3 regions of the Kitasatospora sp. NBC_01539 genome follow, and region 2 is predicted to be linked to each of the others. Evidence: riboswitches for the same ligand, from Rfam matches in the RefSeq annotation. Region 2 holds a riboswitch; each other region holds the start of a gene.
What was found. Region 2 has a riboswitch for cobalamin ahead of cobN (cobaltochelatase subunit CobN). Riboswitches for the same ligand answer to the same signal wherever they lie in the genome.
Positions count from the first base shown of each region.

Region 1: another riboswitch for cobalamin. It lies ahead of OG335_RS15240 (ribonucleoside-diphosphate reductase subunit alpha); the one in region 2 lies ahead of cobN (cobaltochelatase subunit CobN).
Region 3: another riboswitch for cobalamin. It lies ahead of OG335_RS08245 (HoxN/HupN/NixA family nickel/cobalt transporter); the one in region 2 lies ahead of cobN (cobaltochelatase subunit CobN).

Region 1 is NZ_CP109390.1:3,588,180-3,592,751, forward strand. Features, by position in the region: gene OG335_RS15225 (heme-binding protein) at 1-323, shown strand, start outside; gene OG335_RS15230 (helix-turn-helix domain-containing protein) at 340-1,332, opposite strand; gene OG335_RS15235 (GNAT family N-acetyltransferase) at 1,642-2,139, shown strand; cobalamin riboswitch at 2,275-2,405, shown strand; gene OG335_RS15240 (ribonucleoside-diphosphate reductase subunit alpha) at 2,590-4,572, shown strand, end outside.
Region 2 is NZ_CP109390.1:2,191,604-2,196,175, reverse strand. Features, by position in the region: gene cobN (cobaltochelatase subunit CobN) at 1-2,762, opposite strand, end outside; cobalamin riboswitch at 2,944-3,083, opposite strand; gene OG335_RS09410 (hypothetical protein) at 3,182-4,447, shown strand; gene OG335_RS09405 (precorrin-8X methylmutase) at 4,444-4,572, shown strand, end outside.
Region 3 is NZ_CP109390.1:1,936,606-1,941,177, reverse strand. Features, by position in the region: gene OG335_RS08265 (RNA polymerase sigma factor) at 1-56, shown strand, start outside; gene OG335_RS08260 (hypothetical protein) at 53-559, shown strand; gene OG335_RS08255 (phosphatidylinositol-specific phospholipase C domain-containing protein) at 769-1,815, opposite strand; gene OG335_RS08250 (ArsR/SmtB family transcription factor) at 1,973-2,335, opposite strand; cobalamin riboswitch at 2,419-2,626, shown strand; gene OG335_RS08245 (HoxN/HupN/NixA family nickel/cobalt transporter) at 2,658-3,773, shown strand; gene OG335_RS08240 (EamA family transporter) at 3,891-4,572, opposite strand, start outside.

The sequences.
Region 1 (4,572 bases), 1.4 Mb from region 2:
AGCGGGTGTCGGTGGCGGTGGTCGACCGCGACGGCACCACCGTGGTCACGCTGCGCGGTGACGGCGCGGGCCCGCAGTCGCCGGAGTCGGCGGTGCGCAAGGCGTTCACGGCGGTGTCGTGGAACGCGCCGACCTCGGAGCTGGCCGGGCGGCTGGCGCAGGCCCCGAACCTGAAGGACATCCCGGGCACGCTGTTCCTGGCGGGCGGCGCCCCCGTGCAGGTGCAGGGCGCGCCGGTGGCGGGGATCGGGGTGGCGGGCGCGCCGAGCGGCGACCTCGACGAGCAGTTCGCCCGGGCCGGGGCGGCGGCGGTCGGCCGCTGAGCGGCCCCGGCGGCGGTCAGACGCCCGGCAGGAGCACCTCCGGCCGGGCGTCCGGCGTGCCGCCGGGTCCGGCGAACGCCCGCCGGTACGCCTGCGGTGTGGTGCCGAGCCGGCGGGCGAAGTGGTGGCGCAGGGTGGCCGCGTTGCCGAAGCCGCAGCGGGCGGCGACCGTGTCGACGGGTTCGTCGGTGCCCTCCAGCAGCCGCTGGGCGAGGAGGATGCGCTGGCCGGTGAGCCAGCGGTGCGGGGTGGTGCCGGTCTCCTGCCGGAAGCGCCGGGCGAAGGTGCGCGGCGACATGTGGGCGAGGGCGGCGAGGCTGTCGACGGTGGCGTCCTGGTCGAGGTCGCGGCGCATTTGGTCGAGGACGCCGGTGAGGGAGTCGACGCCCGGTTCGGGCAGCGGCCGGCTGATGAACTGCGCCTGCCCGCCGTCCCGGTGCGGGGCGACGACCATCCGCCGGGCGATCCCGCGGGCGACCTCGGCGCCCTGCAGCCTGCGCACGAGGTGCAGGCAGGCGTCGATGCCGGCGGCGGTGCCCGCGGAGGTGATCACCGGGTCCTCGTCGACGTAGAGGACGTCGGGTTCGACGGTGGTGAGGGGGAAGCGGCGGGCCATCTCGGCGGCGTGCCTCCAGTGGGTGGTGGAGCGGCGGCCGTCGAGGAGGCCGGCGGCGCCGAGGAGGAAGCTGCCGCTGCAGATGGACAGGGCCCGGGCGCCGCCGTCGACGGCGGCGCGCAGGGCGTCGACCAGCGCCGGCGGGTAGGTGTCGCGCAGGCCGGTGGCGGTGAGCACCACGAGGTCGGCGGCGGCGAGGCGTTCGGGGCCGTGCGGGACGTCGACGGAGAAGCCCGCGTGGGTGCGCTTGGGCCCGGGGGTGTCGGAGGCGAGGCCGAACTCGTAGACGGGCAGGCCCTCCTCGGACCGGTCGAGTCCGAACACCTCGCAGGCCACGCCGAGTTCGAAGGGGTGGACGTCCTCCAGCACGACGGCGACGACGTTCTTCAGCATGGCTCCAGCATGACGCTGGCAGGATTTCGATGCAAGTGGTCTTTCCTGCCACTCGTCGGTGCCGCGGCCCCCGGCCAGAGTGGAGCGCATGACCTCCTCGATGCTCACCGACGCGACCGTCCTCCTCTCCGTCATCGGCGGCTTCGGCCTGCTCGGCGCCCTCGTCGGCCGCGACGTCGACCGGAACTCCCGCCAGGGGCGCGACAACTGGCACCGCCCCGGCGGCTACCCGGCCGACCCGGACCTCCCCGGCCGGCTGCACGGCACCCCGGCCGGTCCCGACGCCCCCGGCGGCGGCACACTGGACGGATGGACATCGTCATCCGCCGGGCCCTCGCCGAGGACCTCGCAGGGGCCGGAACCGTCACGGTCGAGGCCTTCGTCGCCGGCGGCCACACCGCGCCCGGCAGCGCCTACGCGGCCCGCCTCCGTGACGCCCGTCCCCGCAGCGAGGAGGCCGAGCTCCTCGTCGCCGTCGACCCGGCGGACGGACGTGTCCTCGGCAGCGTGACCTTCGCCCCCGGCGGCACCCCCTGGGCGGACGTCGCCGGGCCGCACGAGGGGGAGATCCGGATGCTCGCCGTCGCCCCGTCCGCCCGCGGCCGGGGCGTCGGCGCGGCGCTCGTCACGGCGGCGGCGGACCGCAGCCGCGCGCTCGGACTCGCGGGCATGGCTTTCTCCACGATGGCGGACATGTCCGCCGCCCACCGCCTCTACGAGCGGCTCGGCTTCCGCCGCAGCCCGGACCGCGACTGGTCGCCCCGGCCGGGCCTCGGACCGCTGATGGTGTACTCACTGACCTTCTGACGGTTAGCCCGGCCCGTCCGGCGGACACGCAGCGTGTCCGTACGGGCGGGCCTCCGTTGCGCCGCCGCGGCCGGACGCCATCAGGACGACACGTAGCGTGCACAAGATATGGGGGCACATCAACGAGCGACCACTACATGTATGCTCACTCTCGCTGTCGACGCAGGGGAATCCGGTGGAAGTCCGGGACTGCCCCGCAACGGTGAGCGGCCCGCGACGCCGGGGACCGCACAGTCCGAGGACCTGCCGACGGTGTGCCACACGGCTTCCCCGCAGATGCCTTGAAGCACAGCAGTACCGTCCAGGCCACGCGGGTGGGCCGGGTAGACGACGCGCGCCCCTTCGCGGTCCGGCGTGCCGTCCTCCCCTGCCACGCACGGCCCGGGCAACGCCGCCGTCCGCTGCCGCCACAGGAGAGAGTGCGCCTTGACCGTCGCTGCCTCAGTCACCCTGCCCTCCCAGGGATCTGCCGGATCCGACCGGCCCGACCCCGGTGCTGCTCTGCTCCGGCTGCTCACCGACCGCAGCACCGATCTCCCCCAGGTGGACCCCGGCCACGTCGCCGCCGCCGCGCTGCGCGGCCGCCACGCCGGTTCGGACTTCGCCGAGCTGCGCGGGCTGGCCGTGGAGGCCGCCGCGTCGATGATCGCCGAGGACCCGCAGTACTCGAAGCTCGCCGCCCGGCTGCTCGCCCTGGAGATCCAGGACGAGGCCGTCTCGCAGGGCGCGGTGTCCTTCGCCGCCTCGGTCGCCGTCGGTCACGCCGAGGGTCTGATCGGCGACACCACGGCCGCCTTCGTCGCGAAGCACGCCGCCGCCTTCGACGCCCTGATCGACCGACAGGGCGACGACCGCTTCGAGTACTTCGGCCTGCGCACCGTGCAGTCCCGCTACCTGCTGCGCCACCCGATCACCCGCAAGGTCGTCGAGACCCCGCAGCACTTCCTGCTGCGCGTCGCCGCGGGCCTCGCGGTCGGCGACACCGTGCAGTCGGTGGCCGAGGTCGCCGAGCTGTACCGGCTGATGAGCCGTCTGGAGTACCTGACGTCCTCGCCGACGCTCTTCAACTCCGGCACCAAGCACCCGCAGATGTCGTCGTGCTACCTGCTGGACTCGCCGCTCGACAACCTCGACTCGATCTACGACCGGTACGCGCAGATCGCGCGGCTCTCCAAGCACGCCGGCGGCATCGGCCTGTCGTACTCGCGGATCCGTTCGCGCGGCAGCCTGATCCGCGGCACCAACGGCCAGTCCAACGGCATCGTGCCGTTCCTCCGCACCCTGGACTCCTCCGTGGCCGCGGTCAACCAGGGCGGCCGGCGCAAGGGCGCCGCCTGCGTCTACCTGGAGACCTGGCACGCCGACATCGAGGAGTTCCTGGAGCTCCGCGACAGCACCGGCGAGGAGGCCCGCCGGACGCACAACCTCAACCTGGCGCACTGGATCCCGGACGAGTTCATGCGCCGGGTCAACGCGGACGCCGACTGGTCGCTCTTCTCCCCCGCCGACGTGCCGGAGCTCGTCGACCTGTGGGGCGCCGACTTCGACGAGGCGTACCGCAAGGCCGAGCAGGCGGGCAAGGCGGTGCGCACCATCCCCGCGCAGACCCTGTACGCCCGCATGATGCGCACCCTGGCGCAGACCGGCAACGGCTGGATGACCTTCAAGGACGCCTCCAACCGGGCCGCCAACCAGACCGCGCTGCCCGGCCGCACCGTGCACTCGTCCAACCTGTGCACGGAGATCCTGGAGGTCACCGACGACTCCGAGACGGCCGTCTGCAACCTCGGCTCGGTCAACCTGGGCGCGCACGTCGCCCCCGGCGCCACCGTCGACGACCTGCTGAACGCGATGGACTGGGACCGCCTGGACGCCACCGTGCGCACCGCGGTGACCTTCCTCGACCGGGTCATCGACATCAACTTCTACCCGACCACCGAGGCCGGCACCTCCAACTCCCGCTGGCGGCCGGTCGGCCTGGGCATCATGGGCCTGCAGGACGTCTTCTTCCAGCTGCGGATCGACTTCGACTCCGCCGAGGCGGCGGCCCTCTCCACCCTGATCTCCGAGCGCATCATGCTCACCGCGTACGAGCGCTCCGCCGACCTCGCCGAGCAGTTCGGCCGCCACGAGGCGTACGGCGAGACCCGCGCCGCCCGCGGCGAGCTGCACATCGACCACTTCGGCTCGGCCACCCCGCGGTGGACGGAGCGCTGGGAGGCGCTGCGCACCCGCATCGCCGCGACCGGCCTGCGCAACTCGCTGCTGCTGGCGATCGCGCCGACCGCGACGATCGCCTCGATCGCCGGCGTGTACGAGTGCATCGAGCCGCAGGTGTCGAACCTCTTCAAGCGCGAGACCCTCTCCGGCGAGTTCCTCCAGGTCAACCCGTACCTGGTGCGGGAGCTGAAGGCGCTCGGTGTCTGGGACCAG
Region 2 (4,572 bases):
CCCAGCAGCGCGAAGGCCTCGGCGATGTCGTCGCCCGCGGTGCGCATCGCACTCGTGCCCCACAGCGAGAGGCCCACCGACGGCGGGTACGTGCCGTCGTTATCGGCGCGGTAGCGCTCGACCAGCGACGCCGCGAGCGCCTGCCCGGTCTCCCACGCCAGCCGGCTCGGCACCGCCTTCGGGTCGACCGAGTAGAAGTTGCGGCCGGTCGGCAGCACGTTGACCAGCCCGCGCAGCGGCGAGCCGGACGGGCCGGCCGGCACGAAGCCGCCGTTCAGCGCGTGCAGCACCGCGTCCAGCTCGTCCGTGGTCGCCGCCAGACGCGGCACCACCTGGCGGGCCGCGAAGTCGAGGACGTCGCGGACGGCGTCGGGATGCCCGGCCGCGACCTTCTCCACCGCCTCCGGCGACCAGGCCTCCGCCTCCATCGCCTCGACCAGGGCACGGGCCTGCGCCTCGGCGGCGTCGGTGGCGCCCAGCGTCAGCGCCGCCTCGTCCAGGCCGAGCGCCTCGCGCAGACCCGGCAGGGCGCTGACCCCGCCCCAGATCTGCCGGGCGCGCAGGATGGCGAGCACCAGGTTGACCCGGTCGGTGCCGGCCGGCGCCTGGCCCAGCACGTGCAGGCCGTCCCGGATCTGGGCGTCCTTCACCTCGCACAGCCAGCCGTCGACGTGCAGCAGGAAGTCGTCGAAGCCGTCGTCCTCGGGCCGCGCGTCGAGACCGAGGTCGTGGTCGAGGCGGGCCGCCTGGATGAGCGTCCAGATCTGGGCGCGGATCGCGGGCAGCTTCGCCGGGTCCATCGCGGCGATCGACGAGTACTCGTCGAGCAGCTGCTCCAGCCGCGCGATGTCGCCGTAGCTGTCGGCGCGCGCCATCGGCGGCACCAGGTGGTCGACCAGCGTGGCGTGGGCGCGGCGCTTGGCCTGGGTGCCCTCGCCCGGGTCGTTCACCAGGAACGGGTAGACCAGCGGCAGGTCGCCGATGACGGCGTCCGGCCCGCAGTCCGCCGACAGCGCCGCCGTCTTGCCCGGCAGCCACTCCAGGTTGCCGTGCTTCCCGAGGTGGATGACCGCGTGCGCGCCGAAGCCGCCGTCCTCCTGCGCCGCCGCGATCCAGCGGTACGCCGCCAGGTAGTGGTGGCTCGGCGGGAGGTCCGGGTCGTGGTAGATCGCGACCGGGTTCTCGCCGAAGCCGCGCGGCGGCTGGATCAGCACCAGCAGGTTGCCCGAGCGGATCGCGGCGAGCACGATGTCGCCGTCCGGGTTCTGCGAGCGGTCGACGTACAGCTCGCCCGGCGGCGGGCCCCAGTGCGCCTCGACGCCGGCGCGCAGGCCCTCCGGGAGGCCCGCGTACCAGCGGCGGTAGTCGGCGGCGGGGATGCGGACCGGGTTGCGGGCGAGCTGCTCCTCCGTCAGCCAGTCCTGGTCGTAACCGCCGGCCGCGATCAGCGCGTGGATGAGCGCATCGCCCTCGTGCTGGACCTTTCGCCCGCTCGCCTCCGTGCCCTCCTGGCCCGGTGCCGACGGTCGTCGCTCCGTCGCTCCCGCGTCGCTCCCGCGCTCCTCCCTTTCGGCACCGGCGGGCCCTTCGGCTCGGGGCGCGGCTTCCCGCCCGCCCGCCGGTGTGTCGAGTCCCGGCAGGTCGGTGCCGAGGTCCATGCCCTCCGCGCGCAGCCGCGCCAGCAGCCGCATCGCGCTCGCCGGGGTGTCCAGGCCGACGGCGTTGCCGACCCTGGCGTGCTTCGTCGGGTACGCGGACAGCACCAGCGCGAGCCGCCGCTCGGCGGCCGGGGTGTGGCGCAGCTGCGCGTGGCGCACGGCGATGCCGGCGACCCGGGCGGCCCGCTCCGGGTCGGCGCGGTAGACGGTGAGGCCGTCCTCGTCGAGCTCCTTGAAGGAGAACGGCACGGTGATCAGCCGGCCGTCGAACTCCGGCACGGCGATCTGGGTGGCCGTGTCGAGCGGGGAGAGGCCGTCGTCGCTCTCCTCCCACCGGCTGCGCGACCAGGTCAGGCAGAGGGCCTGCAGGATCGGGCGGTCGAGGGCGGCGAGCGCGCCCGCGTCCCAGGCCTCCTCGTCGCCGCCGGCCTGCGCGTCGGCCGGGCGGGTGCCGCCCGCGGCGAGCACCGTGGTGACGATCGCGTCGGCCCGAGCCAGCTCGGCGAGCAGCTCCGGCTCGGCGCCGCGCAGCGAGGAGCAGTACAGCGGCAGGGCGCGGGCGCCCCGGTCCTCGATCGCCGAGCACAGCGTCTCGACGAAGGCGGTGTTGCCGCTCATGTGGTGGGCGCGGTAGTAGAGCACCGCGATCAGGGGACCGTCCGTGTGCCGCTGCGCGCGCTCCAGCGGGCCCCAGTCGGGTGCGGAGGCGGGCGGGGCGAAGCCGTGGCCGGTGAGCAGCACGGTGTCCGAGAGGAACGCGCCGAGTTCGGCGAGGTTGGCCGGCCCGCCGTGCGCGAGGTAGGCGTGCGCCTCGGCGGCGATGCCCGCAGGCACGGTGGAGAGCTCCATCAGCTGGGCGTCGGGGGCCTGTTCGCCGGTCAGCACGATCACCGGGCGGGGGCCGGCCAGCAGGGCGTCGAGCCCGTCCTCCCAGGCCCGCCGGCCGCCGAGCAGCCGCACGACGACCAGGTCGGTGCCGTCCACCAGCGCGGGCAGGTCGTCGGCGGTGAGCCTGGCGGGGTTACCGAGCCGGAAGGGCACCGGGCCCTGCGCGGCGCGGGCGCTCAGCAGGTCGGTGTCGGAGGTCGACAGCAGCAGGATCATGCGGAGGGCCTCCCGGCCAGGTCGGTGTTCCGGGTCGCGAGTCGCGGGGTCGGCCGTGCCGGGGGAGCGGGCGGTGCGGGCTCGGCGCGTCCGGTACGGACGGCGGAGCCGGGCAGGCGGCATCGCACAGGTCGGACCTTCCTCGGGGTCCGCGCCCCTCGGTGTGCTCCCGGCCGGAGACCGGGAGAAGGCGGAGGACGGCGGGAGTTCCTGGCTCCACGGCAGGCTGAGCCGTGGTTACAGTGGCGGGACCGCACCGGATTTGCACCGGTTTCCTCCGCTTGCCGTCGCTGGCGTCGGGCCGTCCTCACGGACCGCCCGGCAGCATCGTACGGGGTGCCGCACGGCTGCGGGACAGGGCGCCGACTGTGATCTACGAGACGGGGGCGGCCCGCCGCACCCTCTGTATGCTCGCCGCCATGCCCGCTTCACCCGACGCCGCTGCGCGAGGCTCCGCCCTGCCCGGCCGGGGCGGCGCGGACGCCTGCCCCGGGGCTCTCCGTCTGCACGCCGCCGACGACGGCGCCCTGGCCCGGGTGCGCCTGCCCGGCGGACTCCTGACGGCCCGTCAGCTCGTGGCGCTCGCCGACGCCGCCGAGCAGCTCGGCGACGGCGCACCGGAGACCACCTCGCGCGGCAACGTCCAGTTGCGCGGCCTGCCTTCGGACTGCGGGGCCGAACTCGCCCGGCGGCTGCGCGAGGCCGGGCTGCTGCCCTCCGAGACGCACGAGCGGGTGCGCAACATCGTCGCCTCGCCGTACGCCGGGGTCGACGGCCGCGGCCACGCCGACGTGCAGGGCTGGGTGCGCGCGCTCGACGCGGAGCTGTGCGCGAGCGGCTGGGCGGCCGGACTGTCCGGCAAGTTCCTCTTCGCCCTGGACGACGGCCGCGGCGACGTCGCCGCCCTCGACGCCGATGTGACGTTGATCGCAGCGCCCGGCGGCACCGCGCTGCTCCGGCTCGGCCGGGCCGGCAGCGTCCGCCCGGTCGGTGCGCCCGTGGCCGCCGCGCTCGCCGCCGCCCGCGACTTCCTGGCGGCCGCGGCCGGCCGGGCCTGGCACCTGCGGGAACTCCCCGACCTGCTGCCGCCCGGCACCGAACCGCTGCCCGCTCCGGTCGGCGGCGCGCCCGCGCTCGGCGCCCTGCCCGGCGGGATCGCCGTCGGCACCCGCTTCGGCCGGGCCGCCGCCGACCGGTGGCGCCTGCTGGCGGAGGTGTCCGCCGGTGAGATCCGGCTGACGCCGTGGCGGGGGGCCGTCCTGCCCGGCGTGCCCGCCGACCGGCTGCCCGAACTGGCCGCCGCCGGGTTCCTGACCCGGCCGGGCACCGCCTGGGACCGCGCCACCGCCTGCACCGGCCTGCCCGGCTGCGCGAAGTCGCTCGCCGACGTCCGCACCGACGCCGCCCGCGCACTGGAGCACGCGGCCGGCGCGGCCCGAACGGCCGCGCACCCCGGCGTGCCGTCCGGCGCGGCCCGCACTCCGGAGCGCGCCGGTGCCACGGCGCCGCCCGTGCACTGGTCGGGCTGCGAGCGGCGCTGCGGACACCCCGCGGGGCGATGGGTGGACGTGCTCGCGCTCGGGCAGGGCTACCGGGTGACGCCGGTCGGCACGACGGCGCCTTCAGTGGATGTGACGACGGAAGAGATGGCCGAGGCGGTCGCCGAGGCCCGGAGGATCACGTGATCGAGTACGAGAAGGACGGCGCGGCCATCTACCGGCAGTCCTTTGCCACCATCCGGGCGGAGGCCGATCTGGCCGCGCTGCCCGAGGACGTCGCCCGGGTCGCGGTGCGGATGATCCACGCCTGC
Region 3 (4,572 bases), 250 kb from region 2:
TGAAGTCCCGGCTCTCCCGGGCCAGGCTCGGCTTCCGAAAGGCATGGCAGTCATGAACGCAGAACCGCGTCCGCACCACGACGGCTGGCCGGTGGCCGACTTCGACTCCGTCCGGGCCCTGCGCGTACTCGGCACCACCGTGCCGGGCGCGGCCGTGCACGAGACGCTGCTGCCCACATCACTGGAGGACGTGTGGGCGGTGGCGGCCGACCTGGCCGGCGCCATGCCCCAGTGGTTGCCCGACATCCGTACCGTCAGCGTCTCGCCCGACGGCGGTGAGGCGGTGGTCGTGGGCCATTCGCGGCTCCGGGCCCGCTTCGACATCGACCTGCGGCCCGGATGGTGCCTGATGCAGAGCCGCTACCTGCTGGGCGGCATGGCTGCAGTGGAGGAGGCGGACGGCACCCGGTTCGCCTTCCTCGGTGCATTCCGGGTTCCGGCCGCGGGCGCCCTTGGCGCTGCGCTGCGGCCACTGACCAGGCGGACGGCCAAGCGGTCGCTGCGCAGGTTCGAGGCGCTGGTCCAGGGTGGGCAGCCGTCCGAGGGTGGTGCACCATGACGCGCACGATCCTGGCCCGGCTGCCGAAGCGCGGGTGGCGCGTGCCCTCTTGCCGCTCCGCGGCCCGGCCCGGTGCGCCGCGACCACGGCCGGTCATCTTCCGACACCTGATCACGATGGCCCCCGGGTGCACGAGCGGGGCGCGGGCCGGGCCCTCGTGGGCCGTGCGCCCTGCCCGTGCACCGGGAGGCCGTCGGGCCGCCGCGGTGTCAGCCCCGGGGCAGCACGAGCGCCTGGACCTCGGGCAGGCTCCGCCAGTCGCTGGAGACGATGCTGGCGTGTGCGGCGGCGAGCTGGGTGACCCGATTGCGGGCCTGCTCTGCGGTCGGGTCGGTGGCGCTGATGGCTGGCGCGACGTTGTGGGCGTCGGTCATGACCAGCAGGTAGTGGCGGCTGTCGTACCAGGACGTGTCTATGCCACCGACGTAGGCGGACGCGTCGCCGTCGAACACCACGAACCACGGCCGGATGCTGGTCTCGCTGTACGCGGTGCGGGGGTCACCGGAGGAGGCTCCGTGCACGACGGGGAACACCTGGGCCTGACCCACCTTGCCGGCAGCGGCAAGGTCGCGCAGGTAGCGCGCGTACTCGACGTCGGTGTGCAGGGTGTCGAAGGGGTTGCCCTCCTCGACGGTGCCCGGGATGACGTCCACGAGCACGCGACCGGACAGCGCGCTGCGCGTCGGCCAGTTGCCCGCCTTGGCGGCGTCGTCGAGGGTGGTGTAGGTGCCGCCGCCGGGCTTGGTGAGAAGGTCGGCCGGGCGGAAGACGGCACTGCCGAGGTGGGCGGCTATGAGGCTGTCGAGCTGGGCGGCACCCATGCCGCGGTTGCCCGCGAACCCGCCCTTGAGCTCCAGCTTGACGACCAGCGGGCCGCTGGAGGGGTGGGCGCCCAGCCAGATGCGGATGTCGTCGAGGCAGTACTCGAGGTTCTTGTTGGTGCCGCCGCTGTAGAGCTGCGCAGCGCTGGTCGCCGCCACGCAGTTGTTGGTGTTGCCGAGCGGGTTGGAGTGGCTGACCTTCCACTCGGTGGTGACGGTGTCCGTCCAGACGTCCAGCTCGATCATGCCCGTGCCGGTGTCCAGGCCCTGGGCGAGGAAGGGGAAGGAAGCCGTCTCGTAGGTGTTGTGGATGCCGACTGCGGTGGCCGAGCCGAACGGCAGTTGGCCGCCGGTGGAGGCGCCGGACTGCTGGGCCGGGAGCAGGGAGGTGGCGGCGGCCAGCAGCGAGACGGCGAGGGTACGGCGAAGCTTCACGGTGTCTCCTCGTCAGGAGCATGAGGGCGGCGGCTCGGACGAGCCGCTTCCGGAAGCATGGAGTACCAGGACTGCTTCAAGGTGACATGACAAGAAAACTTGGCTGAAGGGCTCCGCTCAATGACCATCCGTCAGGACATGCCGGGTATATGCACGTTCAGTCCGTACGGCCGAGCACCCCGTGTTCGAGGAGCTCCGCGACCGCCGCGTCGGTGAGTCGATAGCGCACGATGCGCCCGTCCCGTTCGCCGGCCACCGTGCCTGCGGCCCGCAGGAGTCGCAGCGCCTGCGACACGGCAGGGTCGCGCATGCCGGAGGCGACGGCCAGATCGCTGACGGCCATCGGCCCGGTCTGGTGCAGGGCGAGCAGGAGGGCGAGGCGACCGGGATCGGAGAGCAGTGCGAAGCGGTCGGCCCAGGCCCGGACGTGCTCGGCGTCGCCGATCGCGGCGATGGCCTCGCAGACCTGGTGTCCGTCGATGGTGCGGTGGTGTGCGCGGTCCGCGGGGACGAGGTGCATGACGGGCATTCTCGCAGTCCGCCCTGCCGTGATCTTCGACACCTGCGCAGGTGTGCAGGCTTGCAGCTGTCGTGTCGTCACCCCTACGGTGGAGCCGCCGTGGTGCTCGGGAAGACCGGTGTCGGACCTCTGAGGTCCCAGTCCGGAGCGGCCCTCGCCACTGTGAACGGGGAGTCAATCCGTACCCCACGTGTGTCACTGGGCGCCTTGGCGCGCCCGGGAAGGCCGGGTACGGGCACCGTCGGATCCTCCCCGTGAGCCAGGAGACCGGCCACGGCATCTCACGACGACTTTCCACGAGGTGCTGGAGCGTGATCCGCAGATGACCCTGCCCGAAACCGGTACGGCCCCCAGGCCGACCGTCCCCGCTGCGCCGGCATTCCGCTGGCGGCGGGAGGACACCGTCCGTACCGCCGCCCTGATGGCGGTGATCCTGGCGATGCACGTGGTGGCGTTCGGCACGTTGTTCCTCCTCGTGGTGCCCGAGAAGTACGAGGTCGGCACGCAGGTGTTCGGTGCGGGCCTCGGCATCACCGCGTACACCCTCGGCATGCGGCACGCCTTCGACGCCGACCACATCGCCGTGATCGACAACACCACCCGCAAGCTCATGGCCGACGGTCGTCGGCCTGTCTCGGTGGGCTTCTGGTTCGCGCTGGGGCATTCGTCGATGGTCGTGCTGATGGCGGCTCTGGTCGCCGGCGGTGCTCAGCTCGCGGGCACGCTGATGGACGACGACTCCACCACGCACCAGGTGCTCGGCACCATCGGCACCACCGCGTCGGGCGCCTTCCTCTATCTCATCGCCGCGTTGAACCTCGTCGCCCTGCTCGGCATCCTGCGGGTCTTCCGCGCGATGCGGGCGGGTACGTTCGACGAGGCCGAGCTGGAGCGCCGACTCGCGTCGCGCGGCCTGATGAACCGGGTGCTCGGCCGTGCCACGCGTTCGATCACCCGGCCCGGGCAGATGTTCCCGGTCGGTCTGGTGCTCGGGCTCGGCTTCGACACCGCCACCGAGGTCGCGCTGATGGTGATGGCGGGATCCGGGGCGGCCGCCGGGCTCCCCTGGTACGCGATCGTCTGCCTGCCGTTGCTCTTCGCCGCCGGCATGAGCCTGTTCGACACGCTGGACGGCACGTTCATGAACTTCGCGTACCAGTGGGCCTTCTCCAACCCGGTGCGGAAGGTCTTCTACAACCTGACCATCACGGGCCTGTCGATCGCGGTGGCGTTCGTCATCGGCACGATCGAGCTGGTGGCGGTCCTGCACGAGAAGTTGGATCTCGGCGACCCGCTGACCGGGTGGGTCGCAGGGCTGAGCCTCGACAACGTCGGCTTCGTGATCGTCGGGCTGTTCGTGGTGGTCTGGGCCGCGGCGATCGGCTACTGGCGGTTCGCCAGGGTCGAGCAGCGCTGGGCTGCCGGGCCGACGGTCTGATCGTGGAGTGCGGGGGAGCGTGCGGTGCGCCGACCGGCTCCGGGGCTCCAGGGCTCCAGGGCTCCGGGCCTCGCGGCCCGTCCCGTTCCTTCGGGGTACCGGCCTGCTGAGGCCGGGTCAGCCGGCGGCCAGCAGCAGTGTGCCAGCCACGGCAAGGCCCGCGCCGACCACCTGCACCGGCCGCAGCCGCTCCTTCAGAACGCCACGCGCCATGAGCGCGGTGACGACGGGGTACAGCGAGGCGAGCACGGAGGCCACCGCCACGGATCCGCCGTGGGCGGCGGCCGCGTAGCTCGCGTTCGCTGCCACGTCCGCGATGCCGACGGCGGTGAGCGTGGGCAGGCTCCGTCGCAGTGCGCCGGCTTCGCCGGGTCCGGACGTTCGGGGGAGGGTCAGGAGTGCGGCGCCGCCCACCGCGACGTTGCACAGCCGCTGCACGCAGAGCGAGAGGAGCAGTCCGCCGTCGACGGTGGCCTGGGCGACGAGGGCCATGACGGCGCCGAAGCCGAAGGCCGCGCCGAGGGTGAGCAGCAGGACGCGCGCGCCGACGGCGCCGCCCTGCCGCCGAGGTCCGCCGGCGAGCGCGATACCCAGGACGGCGACGGCGATCCCGGCCAGTTGGCCCGTCCCGGGACGGTCGCCGAGCAGCAGCCCGAGACTGACGGGGACCGCCACCCCGACGGTGGCGAGGGGCGAGACCACCCCCATCGGCCCGAGTGCGAGGGCACGGTAGAACGCCAGCATCGCGAACGGGCCGATGACGCCCGCGACGGCTGCGTACCAGAGCCCGGAGGAGGCC